DNA from 4 places in the Paenibacillus sp. AK121 genome. Region 1 is predicted to be linked to each of the others. Evidence: a T-box and tRNA genes for the amino acid it is inferred to sense, from the RefSeq annotation. Region 1 holds a T-box; the other regions hold tRNA genes.
What was found. The T-box of region 1 lies ahead of leuS (leucine--tRNA ligase). A T-box ahead of a tRNA ligase gene usually reads a tRNA of that ligase, here a tRNA-Leu.

Region 1 (3,210 bases):
CGGTATGCCACATACAGTGGCCGAGCTGGGCTGCGGAACGGGCTCAATTACGATTCCACTGGTTAACTCGGGCTTCGAGGTGGCTGGCATCGATTTATCCTCTGACATGCTGGCAGTAGCCCGTCGCAAAATGGAAACCACTCCTCAAGGACAGCGATTGTTTCGTGAGGGAAGCGTTCGCTGGATACAGCAGGATATGCGAGAATGGATTTTACCGGAGCCCGTGGATTCTGTCATTTCTTTTTGCGATTGCCTGAATTATTTACTTGAGGAAGAAGATATCATTTCTACTTTCCGCAGAACGTATGCTGGTCTGAAGCCTGGTGGAACCTTTCTGTTTGATGTACATCACCCCCAGACTTTTTTGCGTTATGATGAAGAACAACCATTCGTACTGGATGAACGCTCTATCTCGTATATCTGGACATGCGCATTGGACACTCCACGTTGTGAAATTGAGCATCATCTCAGTATCTTTGCGAGAGCAGAACATGAAGGACGCGATCTGTACCAGCGTTTTGAGGAAATTCATGTACAGCGTGCTTATGATCCAGACTGGATGAAGGCAGAATTGTCCAAAGCGGGTTTTCGTGATGTGAAGGTATATGCAGATTTTGAATGGATAGAAGCAGAAGATGACGCGGCGAGACTTTTTTATGTCGCTGTAAAATAGCCAGGAATCATTGAGCTAATATAGAAAAAGAAAGACGCTTTTCATGAAGTCATGAAGGGCGTCTTTTTGCACTCATATATTCACTTTATAGTTCAGCTGAAGTTCATCACCTGGTACACCCCGAATTCCCCAATTCTGTTTCGGGGTTTCAAATATCGTAATCTCAAGATCCTGTGGAGAAATCCCCAAAAGTTCGTTAATTCTTTGAAATAACAGGTTGATGAGTTGCTTCTTAGCTTCTGTCGTTCTGCCTTCAAAGATACTGATCTCAATAATGGTGTACGCCTCGGAGCGACCATCGGCGTATATAAAGTCTTCATGATTCATAGGGAAGAAACGATGAAACCTTTTGTTTGGAGGATAGTTGAACGCATCCACCACGGCAGAGTGAATTACCTCTGAAAGTTGCTTTTTGATCGGATTTAGCTTTTCTTTGATTCCGAAAATTTTAATCTGTGCCATGTCTCAGCTCACCTTTCTTATCTCATCTCAACTTGAATCATTGTAACTTGGAGTTATTATAAAACATTCGTATTCGTGTGTCATGGACAACTAGTATGAAGATGGGGTTTAGTATCAAATGCAGTCTTTATTTGACTTTTTTCGCGGTTTTCAATATAATAGTGCCATTATTAACGGTTAAACAATCGCTGATGAGGAATAGTAGTTTTGACTGGACATGTAGAGAGCCGGCGGGTGGTGCAAGCCGGTTGACAGTGCAAAGCGAACTCACCTCGGAGATATGCGTCCAACGCAGGAAAGCACTATATAGGTGTTAGCATTCTGTTATTAACACGCATCGGATCACCTCCGTTATCAGGTGCAAAGGGAGTAGAATGCGAAGAACGCTTTCTGCTAACTAGGGTGGTACCACGGGAATATAACCTCTCGTCCCTAGCGCTGACACGCTACGGGATGCAGAGGTTTTTTTGTTGCATACCGTTTGAGGAGGAAAAGACAATGACAGACACACAGCCGAAGCACGGCTATCAACCGCAAAGTATTGAACCAAAATGGCAAAAATATTGGGATGAGAACAAGACGTTCCGCACTGGGGAAGAGCCGGGCAAACCGAAGTTTTATGCTTTGGATATGTTTCCGTACCCGTCTGGAGCTGGTCTGCATGTAGGCCATCCGGAGGGATACACAGCTACAGATATTGTTTCACGTTATAAAAGAATGCGTGGCTACAACGTGCTGCATCCGATGGGTTGGGACGCCTTTGGTCTGCCTGCCGAGCAGCATGCTTTGGATACAGGTGAGCACCCACGCGAAATTACGGTAAAGAACGTAAACAACTTCCGCCGTCAAATCAAATCACTTGGCTTTTCATATGACTGGGACCGTGAAATCAGTACAACTGATCCTGATTATTACAAATGGACACAGTGGATCTTCATCCAGCTGTATAAGCGCGGTCTCGCTTATGTAGCTGAAGTGCCTGTTAACTGGTGTCCAGCACTGGGAACAGTACTGGCGAATGAAGAAGTTATTGACGGTAAGAGTGAGCGTGGCGGCCATCCGGTTATCCGCAAACCAATGCGTCAATGGATGCTGAAAATTACGGAATACGCGGATCGTTTGCTGGATGATTTGGAGGAGCTGGACTGGTCCGAGAGTATTAAGGATATGCAGCGGAACTGGATTGGTAAGTCTACCGGTGCAGAGGTTCATTTCCCAATTGAAGGATATGACGAGCAACTCACAGTATTTACAACCCGTCCAGATACGCTGTTCGGCGCAAGCTACTGTGTGCTGGCCCCTGAGCAGGAATTGGTGGATATGATTACTACACCTGAGCAAAAGGACGCTGTACAACAGTATCGTGAACAAGCTGCTCGGAAAAGCGACCTGGAGCGTACGGATCTGGCCAAAGATAAAACAGGCGTATTCACAGGAGCTTATGCAGTGAATCCGGTGAACGGCGAAAAGCTGCCAATCTGGATTGCTGACTATGTACTAGCTGGCTACGGAACAGGTGCAATTATGGCAGTACCGGGTCATGATACACGTGACTGGGAATTTGCTAAGAAGTTCGGATTGAAAATTACTGAGGTCGTTCAAGGTGGAGACGTGGACAAAGAGCCATACACCGAGGATGGCCCGCATGTCAATTCAGGCTTGCTGAATGGACTTACCAATGAGGAAGCTATTCCGAAAATGATCGAATGGCTCGAAGCTGAGGGTAAAGGACAGGGCAAAGTTACCTATCGTCTGCGTGACTGGCTGTTCAGCCGCCAACGCTATTGGGGCGAGCCGATTCCAGTAATTCATCTAGAAGATGGAACGATCAAAACGGTTCCTGAGGATCAACTGCCGCTCGTACTGCCAGAGATGGACAATATCAAGCCTTCAGGTACAGGTGAATCCCCGCTGGCGAATGCGACAGATTGGGTAGAAATCGTTGATCCTGAGACAGGTATGAAAGCACGTCGTGAGACAAATACGATGCCGCAATGGGCAGGAAGCTGCTGGTACTACCTGCGCTTTATTGATCCAAAAAATGATAAAGAGCTTGTATCCAAAGAGAAACAGCG
Region 2 (3,210 bases), on a different contig from region 1:
TTTATTTGATTTCCTGATAATATGGCGGCGCGTCGGATGCTGGATGCTTGTTGGGTTTAGTGTGGTGTCGCCTCCTTATAATCGTTATCGTCGATATTCAGAATTGCAGCAACTTGTTTTCTGTACCTTTGTGCTTTACGGGTGCCGTGAATCAGATTGGACAAGCGTGAAGGCGGGATATTGTGTGTCTCGCAAAATGTTTTCTGATCCAGTCGAAGCTCGACAAGCCTTTGTTTGATGGCCCACCCGAAGGAGGTGACAGGCATTTTGTTGTTCAAGAGAAATCGCCCCTTACGGATTCTTGCAGAATAATTGGTGTGATATAATAATCATCAGTAAACATGTTAGAATTAACCATCTAAAACTATGATACACTTTTATACGTGTTTATACAATCTTAAATGCGTTATTTTATTAAAATAATTACTTAATTAAGTGCAAAAAGTGAAAATAATCCGACTATAGTCTGTGAGTGGTATGAATTTGGATACATGAATTAAAAATACTCTGCCGCTTGAGAAAAGGGCAGAGTATTTTTATTGTGACTGCTAGACTGGTAAAACGACGCATCAGAGGGAGGCTGGAAGGCGTTTGAATAGGATGGAGGAGGAAAAGGGCCTGGATGCATTCAATTGGCTACTATGGCTCATATAGGGTGGCTGAGTGATGTAGGAACTGGTCTGATGGCTATGGAAAAGGTGAGGCTGAAATAAGCTTGGCGTAGGTTCGTTAAATTTCTTCCAGGTGGTGAGCAACTCGCTGGTCATGTGATCGATAAGAGGATTCTTTTCCTCGTAAGGAGGATTGAGCAGTCTGAAGGCATCTTCGATACAGAAGGATACCGCTGTGGCAAAATAGCCGTGAATGGTCTGTTCTATATCGGTTCCGAGAAGGAAGTTAATCCAAGTGTGGACAGTAGCGAGTGTGCCAATTGCATTGTATTGAGTGAGTGTGTCTTCCAGTTGGTCAAATGCAAGCCAAGGATAAAGAGCCTTGGTGAGCTTGAGCAGACGCTGGCCAGAAAGTCGCGATTTTTTCACATACTGCGAGGAAGGATGTTGGGTGTACAGCATTTTATCAATAAGGGCGATCCGCCAACCGTCATTCTGCTGGATGGCTGCATACAGACTTTTGATGGCCATGCCGTCAAGGGTTGTAATTTGAGGATACCAATCGTCTCGCATAAAATGTTTCAGATCCTGTAGACTGTTCAAGTTTCCGTTACGGAAACGTTCATCCAGTCCGTAGAAACGGGTAAAACCACCAATGGGTAGGGAAGGGTCCAACAACAATGCGTAGTTTAGCAATCGGTTACCTTTATGCAGGATGGTTCGCCTCCTTGAGGTGAATATTTGTGTCAGTTTATTTGACTCTAATCTTATTTATATAATAATAGTTCAATTATTTATGTAATATATATTTACACTTTGAGCTCTTTCATGTCAAATTAAATAATTTTATCGCTTATATATGTTATATAAAGTTACATTAAAAAAATTATAATATTATTGTTTACAAATTGTTGCTGAGAGAGTATAATAAATCTGTTGCCTCAATACATTATGACATGCGGTCGTGGTGGAATGGCAGACACGCTATCTTGAGGGGGTAGTGGGCGTACGCCCGTGGAGGTTCGAGTCCTCTCGACCGCATTATGTGCAATACCCAGTTGAAAAAGCATCCTGACACGTTTTACGTGAAGGGGTGCTTTTTTCGTTAAATATTTTTCGTTATATCATTCTGTTACAGAAGCGGTCATATGGACAGCGGACCGCTCGTTAACTGTAATGAAGAAAGATGTCAGTTTTTCCGCAAAAGCTTCTCAATATCTCCTATAAGCTTATCTGGAGTGGTTTGCGGCGCATAACGCTTAAATACGTTACCTTCTCGTGTAATTAAGAATTTAGTAAAATTCCATTTGATCGCTTTGGAGCCTAATACTCCTGGAGCGGTGTGGGTCAGGTAGTGAAATAGAGGATGTGCCTGATCACCGTTGACATCTGTCTTGGCGAACATGGGGAAGGTCACACCGTAATTGATTTGGCAAAACTCGGAGATCTCCTCGCTGGAGCCCGGCTCTTGTTTGGCGAACTGGTTGCTGGGAAATCCCAAAATTTCGAGCCCCTGTTCATGATACTGGTCATATAGCTCTTGTAGCGCCTTGTACTGGGGGGTTAACCCACATTTGCTGGCAGTATTCACGATAAGTAGAACTTTCCCTTCGTATGTGGATAACGGAATTTGTACCCCTTGTAGGGTCTGTGCATCATATTTATATACGGTCAAGATATCCCTCCTCATTCAATATTCTGCAATTAAATTGTAAGCAACTCAACAAGGGGTTGCAAGTCCGGAAGAGTATACGGGCATTGGACCATTGTAAAATCGTCTTTTGTTCAAAACGGTAAATCGCACCTCAAATGGAGCTAATTGAGGTGTTTCTTCTCATAAAAACGGGTTCAATCGGTAATTATCTGGCACGTATAGCGTATTTTCTTTCCTTTTTGCAAATAAGGAGTAACTAAGCCATACACTACGCCAATATTGACATGCCTTTCATTTTCAAAAAGGGGTGAAATACAGAGTTTTAAAGAGATACGAGAAGCATAGCTGCCTTGTAAGCGTTATTCTTAATCTCCTATGCTCTAAAGGGTGGTTTATAGCCCCGCCGTTGAGCTTTACAGTCTTCCTTGCACGGGTGTATGATTCAAGACGTAATTTCAAATTAACACCAATGAAGCAACAACGAATTGTCTAAAGCGCTGAATTTTGCAGTTGCAAAAGCGGGGGAACCAACGAGTATGTACGGTTTTGCAAGCCGTGTGTGTCTCATGGGGTGAATTTTCCGGCCAAGTGCCGTAAATAGGGCGACTCTCACGTCCGAATCCGACAGCTAACCTCGTAAGCGTACAGGGAGAGGCAACAAACCGCCGTGTGCAACCATGGTTTATTTTATCATGGAATGTATGAAGCCGGAGGAAGCCTTTTTCCTTCGGCTTCTTTTTGTTGTCTTTTTATACCGGGAGAGGAGCTACTGATGGAAGGTCGGTTAATTATTGTCACTGCACCGAATGAAGCGGGCAGAAGTTTTGTGAAATTGCTTATGTTCAAAAAATTGGCGTTTGCAGTTCTCACAAATAGCACTCAGGAGGAACGACAGCTCAAAAAAATGGGTGTGGAGCACATTGTGCGCATCAATACCATGCAAGC
Region 3 (3,210 bases), on a different contig from region 1:
TTGGAAGATAAGTTGCCCGAGGTAGTTCATGCCTATCATCGCTTTACCGGAGAATGCTTTCAAGCCGGCAGTTTAGATGAAAAAACCAAGCAACTGATTGCGCTAGGAATTGGCTTATTTGCCAACAATGAGGTGTGCACGTTTTATCATGTGAATGAGGCGCGTTCCAAAGGAGCCAGTGATCAGGAGATTATGGAAGCCGTTGCTGTAGCTGCTGCAGTTGGTGGAGGACATGCTCTAAGTCAAGGGGTTACACGTGTACAGAAGGCGCTACATTAAAACGAATCATCCATACAGATAACCCATACTCAAAATAGGGGAAATAGATTGATCTGAACAAATGATAGTGATGTTTATGGAGAGAAGCTTCCGAGCACAGTTAGTGCCTGCGGAAGCTTCTTTTTGCATGTAGTGCGGGGATTATGCTCTTTTGCTTGCAGCAAAAGCAGCAGGGCGAGGGGATTTATGCTTATAGGCAGAAGAGGATGCAATCCAGCTTCGCCCAACAACGCGTAGGGGTTTGGGGGTTGAGTTATTGGGTAATTCGGGGCGATATTTCTCTGGCAAAGGTAGAGACGCCGTATGAGGCATAGAGGTAGGGAGCCCCAAATAAGCTCGCATTCGTTCATACATTTCTTTGCGGAATGCGGACATAGGCATACTGAACTGCTCTTTAACGCCTTTATATATATAGGTGGCGTGAACGCCGGAGTGGTTTTGTTGTATGTCTAGAACACGAACGTGATACTTCTTAAATTCATGTTTAATTTCAGATAGCAGGATTCCGGTACGATCTATTCCTGCGTTAACCATTTCAACATAAAGATCAGGGGTTTTCAGAACGCCGCTTTCTTCAAGAATTAGGCTGTCACGCTCAAATACTTTTTGAATAAAGGTAAGGAGCAGATAACTTTTCACAAGAGAGCATGAATGCTGAGTAGTATCTGAAGAGATCATTACCATTCACCGCCTTAGGGAAATGTGATGATAATTCATAGTCATGGAAGTAAAGGAACTTTTGTTCCCAAGAACTTATGTTCTTATATTATCGTATTATTCCTTTTTTATCAAGAAGAAATAAAGAAAAACAAAAGATTTGACAACTTTATTTGAGCATGGTATGATCTATCTTGTCGCTAAGAAAGATTGGTTCTTTCGAGATAGACGACAAATATATATGCGGTCGTGGCGGAATTGGCAGACGCGCACGGTTCAGGTCCGTGTGGGCTAACCCCCCGTGGAGGTTCGAGTCCTCTCGACCGCATCCATTTAGAAAAGGTTTATAGAATTGCTATTGTAGCAATTTTATAAACCTTTTCTTATGTTTCGGAATTATTGCAGACTTCCAGCAATGATTCCAATACGAGGGCTTGAACTTTATTCAAGTTCATAAGCAATTCTTTTATAAGTTTAATTTTTAAGATATGATAGAAAATAACGCATTTGATGATGAAGCTATTGAAAGGTTGGATGAAAGATGGAGAAAGCAACTTTTGCAGGCGGATGCTTCTGGTGTATGGTGACTCCGTTCGAGGAGCAGCCAGGCATTCATAGTATTGTCTCAGGCTATACTGGAGGGACGATTTCCGATCCGACCTACGAACAGGTTAAAACAGGAACAACCGGGCACTATGAGGTGGTGCAGATTACGTTTGATCCTGAGCTGTTTCCTTATGAAAAGCTACTTGAATTGTATTGGCCGCAAACAGATCCTACCGACGGAGAAGGTCAATTTCAGGACCGAGGCACACAATATAAGCCTGCAATTTTTTATCATACGGAGCAGCAACGAGAGCTTGCACAACAATCCAAGGAACAGTTGGTACAAAGCGGACGCTTTGATAAGCCAATTGTAACGGAGATTCTTCCGGCTGCAATTTTTTATCCGGCAGAGGATTATCATCAGGATTATCACAAGAAGAATGTGAAGCATTATAAGGAAGATCGAGCCCAATCCGGTCGTGATGAATTTATCGATAAAAACTGGTAAGCAGCTTTAATATACGTTATTATGCGCACTTCAAGGCAGATCAGAGGTTATATCTCAGATCTGCCTTATACATATTTAAACGGTTTTACTCACACAATGAAGGGACAGAGAAGGAGGCTGACCCGCAAATGAGTACACGACGGAAGCTGCACATGAGAAATATAATAAAAAAGGCTTTAAAGGCATCACGCAACCGGAAGAATTCGTCTTATGCGCTTGTACACCATGCAAGATCTAGAATGCAATTCATCGCAGTGCTTTGTATTTCAGTCTGTATGTTATTTATAGTCTGTAAAACTGCTGTTGCCGAAGCAATAGACCAACAGAACCAGCAGCAAAAGAGGGTTGCTGTCATTATTGATGATCTAGGAAACAACATGAAAGGTACCAAGGAGATTTTAAATTTACCTGTCAAAATCACCGTTGCTGTAATGCCCTTCCTGCCAACAACCAAACAGGACGCTATGGAAGCGCATAATCGTGGTCATGATGTTATCGTCCATCTTCCAATGGAGCCCAAGCAGGGCAAGCCTGAATGGCTTGGACCTGGAGCAATCAAGGCTAATATGACGGATGAAGAAGTACGCGCCAAGGTGACCGCAGCTATCAAGGATGTTCCTTATGCCATAGGAATGAACAACCATATGGGCTCCAAGGTCACCTCAGACAAGCGCATTATGTCCATCGTTCTTGATGTTTGTAAGGAACATGGACTATTTTTTGTTGATAGCCGAACTAATTATTGGTCAGTGGTGCCTGAACTTGCCGCTAAAAAGGGAATGCCACCGGTGCGAAATGATGTTTTTTTGGATGATGTTCATACACTCGCTCATGTGAATCGGCAACTTAGCAAAGTGGTTGAATGGTTGGCAGAGCACAACACCTGTGTAACGATTGGACATGTTGGCGTGTCCGGCATGTATACCTCCTCAGGGCTTCATTCATCGGTTCCTAAATTAAAGGAACATGCTCAGTTTGTAGGCATTAGCGATCTAGTGCGTGATGTATGGGGGTGGACAGGAGATCCAGCCACGAATACTACCACGCCGTCAGATGGGCAATAATGCCTTCGGCAATAGCTTCAGCAATCCTTTTTTGGCCGCGATCCCCAGAAAGTAGGGCTCTGTCTTGTTCGTTGCTGATAAACCCCGTTTCGACTATTACAGCGGGATGTTGAATTTTATTCAGAAGATAAAAGGGTTTTCCGTACATGGTTTGTC
Region 4 (3,210 bases), on a different contig from region 1:
GCTGTTGTCTTTTATTGATATTTGCTCTTCCCCAGGTACACATTAAATCAATTATTTCATTTGCTGTTATACCATATTCCGTTATATAATACTCCACTTTTGGAGGCATTTGATTATACACATGTCTGCCAACGATGCCATCCTTCTCAAGTTCACGAAGCTGCTGTATAAGAACCTTTTGAGAAACGCCTGGTATACTACGCTGTAATTCACTTGTCCTCTTTCTACCAGCCATTAATAAACATATGATTAAGGATTTCCACTTACCTCCGATGATCTCAAGTGTTGCTTCTATGCCTAAATTATATTGTTTCATACGACCACCTTTTCACCGCTAAAATAACTAAGTTGATCCAATTAATTCTATAGTCACATATCTTTACTCTAAGTACCATGCACACTTTCAAGTAACTATATTACTTTATTGTGTGTATTTACTTTTTTTATAGCGTACAGAATAATAAGACGTATCCCCAAAAAGCAAATGATGCTATGTAAGAAAGGTGATTTATGATGAAGACTCTCGTGATTTTAGCACATCCGAATATTGAAGATTCCAGAGTAAATCAAAGATGGAAACAAGAATTGCTTCAATATACCAATGAAATTACAATTCATGAAATTTATAAAGAGTATCCAAACTGGAATATTGATGTTTTGAAAGAACAAAAGTTACTTGAAGCACACAACAATATCATATTTCAATTTCCTTTATATTGGTACAGTTACCCTCCTCTGTTAAAAAAGTGGTTTGATGATGTTTTTACGCATGGATGGGCTTATGGTTCAAAAGGTGATAAGTTAAAAGGAAAGAAGCTAGGGATCGCCATGTCGATTGGCGATAAAAAAGAAAACTACTTATCTACTGGTTCCGTTACCTTTACGGTAGATGAAGTTATAGCACCTTTCAAAGCAAGCGCAGTACATGTTGGCGCCACGACATTACCCTATTTCGCTGTCTTTGGAGCCTCGTTTCAAGCAAGTGATGAAGACATTAACCAAAGCGCAAAGGACTATATTAAATATATATTCCAGTATAAATAAAATGGCTGTTTTACAACACGCATCTTAACCATATAAAAACAGGCTCTTGGTGGCATCCAGCCAATCCAAGAACCTGTTTTTATATGGTTAGGTATAATGCGGTCGAGAGGACTCGAACCTCCACGGGGGGTTAGCCCACACGGACCTGAACCGTGCGCGTCTGCCAATTCCGCCACGACCGCATACTATGTATTGATGGCAACTTTTTTAATCACCGTAATTAAGATTATATCTTGCATAGAATTTAAAAGCAAGCCATTTTTATATTATATTTTCTATGAATAATACTAGCAAATATAATAAAACCACTGGATATCACCAACCAGATATGGTAAGATGAACGCATCAGGAAAGGAGGTGCGTCAACATCAATAATCACATGTTGAGCGTATCCCTTACCCGGTCCGTTATTCTCTAATTTACAGAGTTGACGGAGGCGCGGGATACGGATCAAGGTTTTAATTAAGCGCCACGGGTAGAAAGGCCGTCTACGGACGGTCTTTTTTATTTCAGTATCATACTTAGTATAGATAAGATTACATAATGTGAAAAGAGGCGTTACAATGTCAATTAGATCTGCGAAAGTAGAAGAGTTGAAAGAACTGGTAGCCATCTGGCTGGATGCTTCTGTAGAAGCCCATCATTTTATTGCTCCACAGTATTGGAAATCTCAAGCTGCCGAGATGGAGTACAAGTACCTTCCCCTCGCTCAAAACTACGTTATCATACAGGATGATCATACGATTGGCGGCTTCGTTTCCATGTTGGATGGATACTTGGCTGCTCTGTTCATACGTGTTGATTCTCAAAGAAAAGGCTATGGCAAGCTACTATTAGATTGGGTTAAAAAGCAGCATGACGAAATTCAATTAAAGGTGTATCAGTCCAACACGAAAGCATTTAACTTTTATACTAAAAATGGATTTACCATTCAAGCGGAATCTGTGGATGCCGAAACTGAGGAGAAGGAATTTGTGATGATATGGACTAAACATTCATACTAATGAAGCACCCTTTAACTTTTTAGAGCAAAGGCTCCGCTCCCGTATCCATACGGCACAAGCAGAGCCTTTTACTTTTATCTACTAACTGTCTAGTCCCTTATTTAAGCCCATAAACCTCGGTATATAAAATCTCTTTAAAAGGAGCAAACGCCGATTCAGCCAACGCATATGGATAGCTCATAATTTGAAGCCGCAGATCCGCCTGTCCTTCTCTTAGAGGGGGCTGTACATATTCAAAATGGTTCAAACGGAACCCCAATCGTTCGTAAAAACCGATTCTTCTTCGTGACCATTCATCCACTGGCGGCTCAACCTCTAACACTACTGGCTGATCAGACCGTGAGACAAATCTACTCATAAGCTTTTTGCCTAATCCGCCACCTCGTATACGGGAATCTACCGCAATATGCTCTACAAACCAAAAATGCGCGAATTCCCAACCTGCCAAGAAAGCCACTATGTTCCCCTGCTCATTCTTTTCAGTCATGATGCGATAGCTAGGATGTTTTAGCAAAGCCTTTTGAGCCTCAAACGTCCTGCATTCTGATGCTGGAAAAGAAGACTCCATAATCGCATATATTTCAGAAAAATCGTGTTCATTTATCATATATCCCTAGCTCCTTTATCTCTAAATTCCCCAAATGACAGGCTGTCTTTATTAAGAGGAAAAGGGATGTTTAGATCTTGTTTAATTCCGTAAGCGTCAGCAACATATGTTCCAACAACTCTGGAATATCCTCCATCTGATCTTCGTTAATTTGCCTGGAAAATTGGAGTTCAATCCTATTATGGTATGTAGATGTCTTCTCTCCGTAAATCTGACTTAGCGTCTGTACTGGTCGAAGTTCAGGCTTCCAAATTTCGGCCAGTATTTTTTCAATCCGGCTGCATTGTGTCTCAATATCTCGAATCTTCATATCAAAATACAGCAATAAGCTACATCCCGGAGTTTGATCTTCCATTTCCAAAATTTCTGCAGCCAGGTTGTTTAAATCCATTTTTAGTTGAAGTTCTGCCGTCACACCCGGCTGTTCTCTCAGACTGAACTGTACACCAAATTCACGCGACATTACCGACATTTCCAATCTATCGATTCGCTGTGTAATGTTAATACGTGAATCCAGATTATCCAGATCATAAACCGCATTTTCCATAGCCACTT

Region 2: it encodes a tRNA-Leu, which carries the amino acid that the T-box ahead of leuS (leucine--tRNA ligase) is inferred to sense. The anticodon was not compared.
Region 3: it encodes a tRNA-Leu, which carries the amino acid that the T-box ahead of leuS (leucine--tRNA ligase) is inferred to sense. The anticodon was not compared.
Region 4: it encodes a tRNA-Leu, which carries the amino acid that the T-box ahead of leuS (leucine--tRNA ligase) is inferred to sense. The anticodon was not compared.

Annotation. Positions count from the first base shown of each region.
Region 1 is NZ_JAHPJM010000001.1:442,220-445,429, forward strand. It holds gene KSP24_RS01985 (class I SAM-dependent DNA methyltransferase) at 1-673, shown strand, start outside; gene KSP24_RS01990 (tautomerase family protein) at 746-1,135, opposite strand; T-box leader at 1,315-1,572, shown strand; gene leuS (leucine--tRNA ligase) at 1,634-3,210, shown strand, end outside.
Region 2 is NZ_JAHPJM010000004.1:61,190-64,399, reverse strand. It holds gene KSP24_RS09025 (Rha family transcriptional regulator) at 57-278, opposite strand; gene KSP24_RS09020 (urease accessory protein UreF) at 570-1,307, opposite strand; tRNA gene KSP24_RS09015 (tRNA-Leu) at 1,570-1,652, shown strand; gene KSP24_RS09010 (glutathione peroxidase) at 1,801-2,286, opposite strand; cyclic di-AMP (ydaO/yuaA leader) riboswitch at 2,751-2,924, shown strand; gene KSP24_RS09005 (hypothetical protein) at 3,038-3,210, shown strand, end outside.
Region 3 is NZ_JAHPJM010000007.1:245,054-248,263, forward strand. It holds gene KSP24_RS15310 (carboxymuconolactone decarboxylase family protein) at 1-279, shown strand, start outside; gene KSP24_RS15315 (YhjD family protein) at 421-957, opposite strand; tRNA gene KSP24_RS15320 (tRNA-Leu) at 1,180-1,264, shown strand; gene msrA (peptide-methionine (S)-S-oxide reductase MsrA) at 1,478-1,990, shown strand; gene KSP24_RS15330 (divergent polysaccharide deacetylase family protein) at 2,119-3,054, shown strand; gene KSP24_RS15335 (N-acetylmuramoyl-L-alanine amidase) at 3,029-3,210, opposite strand, start outside.
Region 4 is NZ_JAHPJM010000007.1:167,790-170,999, reverse strand. It holds gene KSP24_RS14920 (winged helix-turn-helix transcriptional regulator) at 1-316, opposite strand, end outside; gene KSP24_RS14915 (NAD(P)H-dependent oxidoreductase) at 514-1,044, shown strand; tRNA gene KSP24_RS14910 (tRNA-Leu) at 1,142-1,226, opposite strand; gene KSP24_RS14905 (N-acetyltransferase) at 1,608-2,048, shown strand; gene KSP24_RS14900 (GNAT family N-acetyltransferase) at 2,146-2,655, opposite strand; gene KSP24_RS14895 (hypothetical protein) at 2,726-3,210, opposite strand, start outside.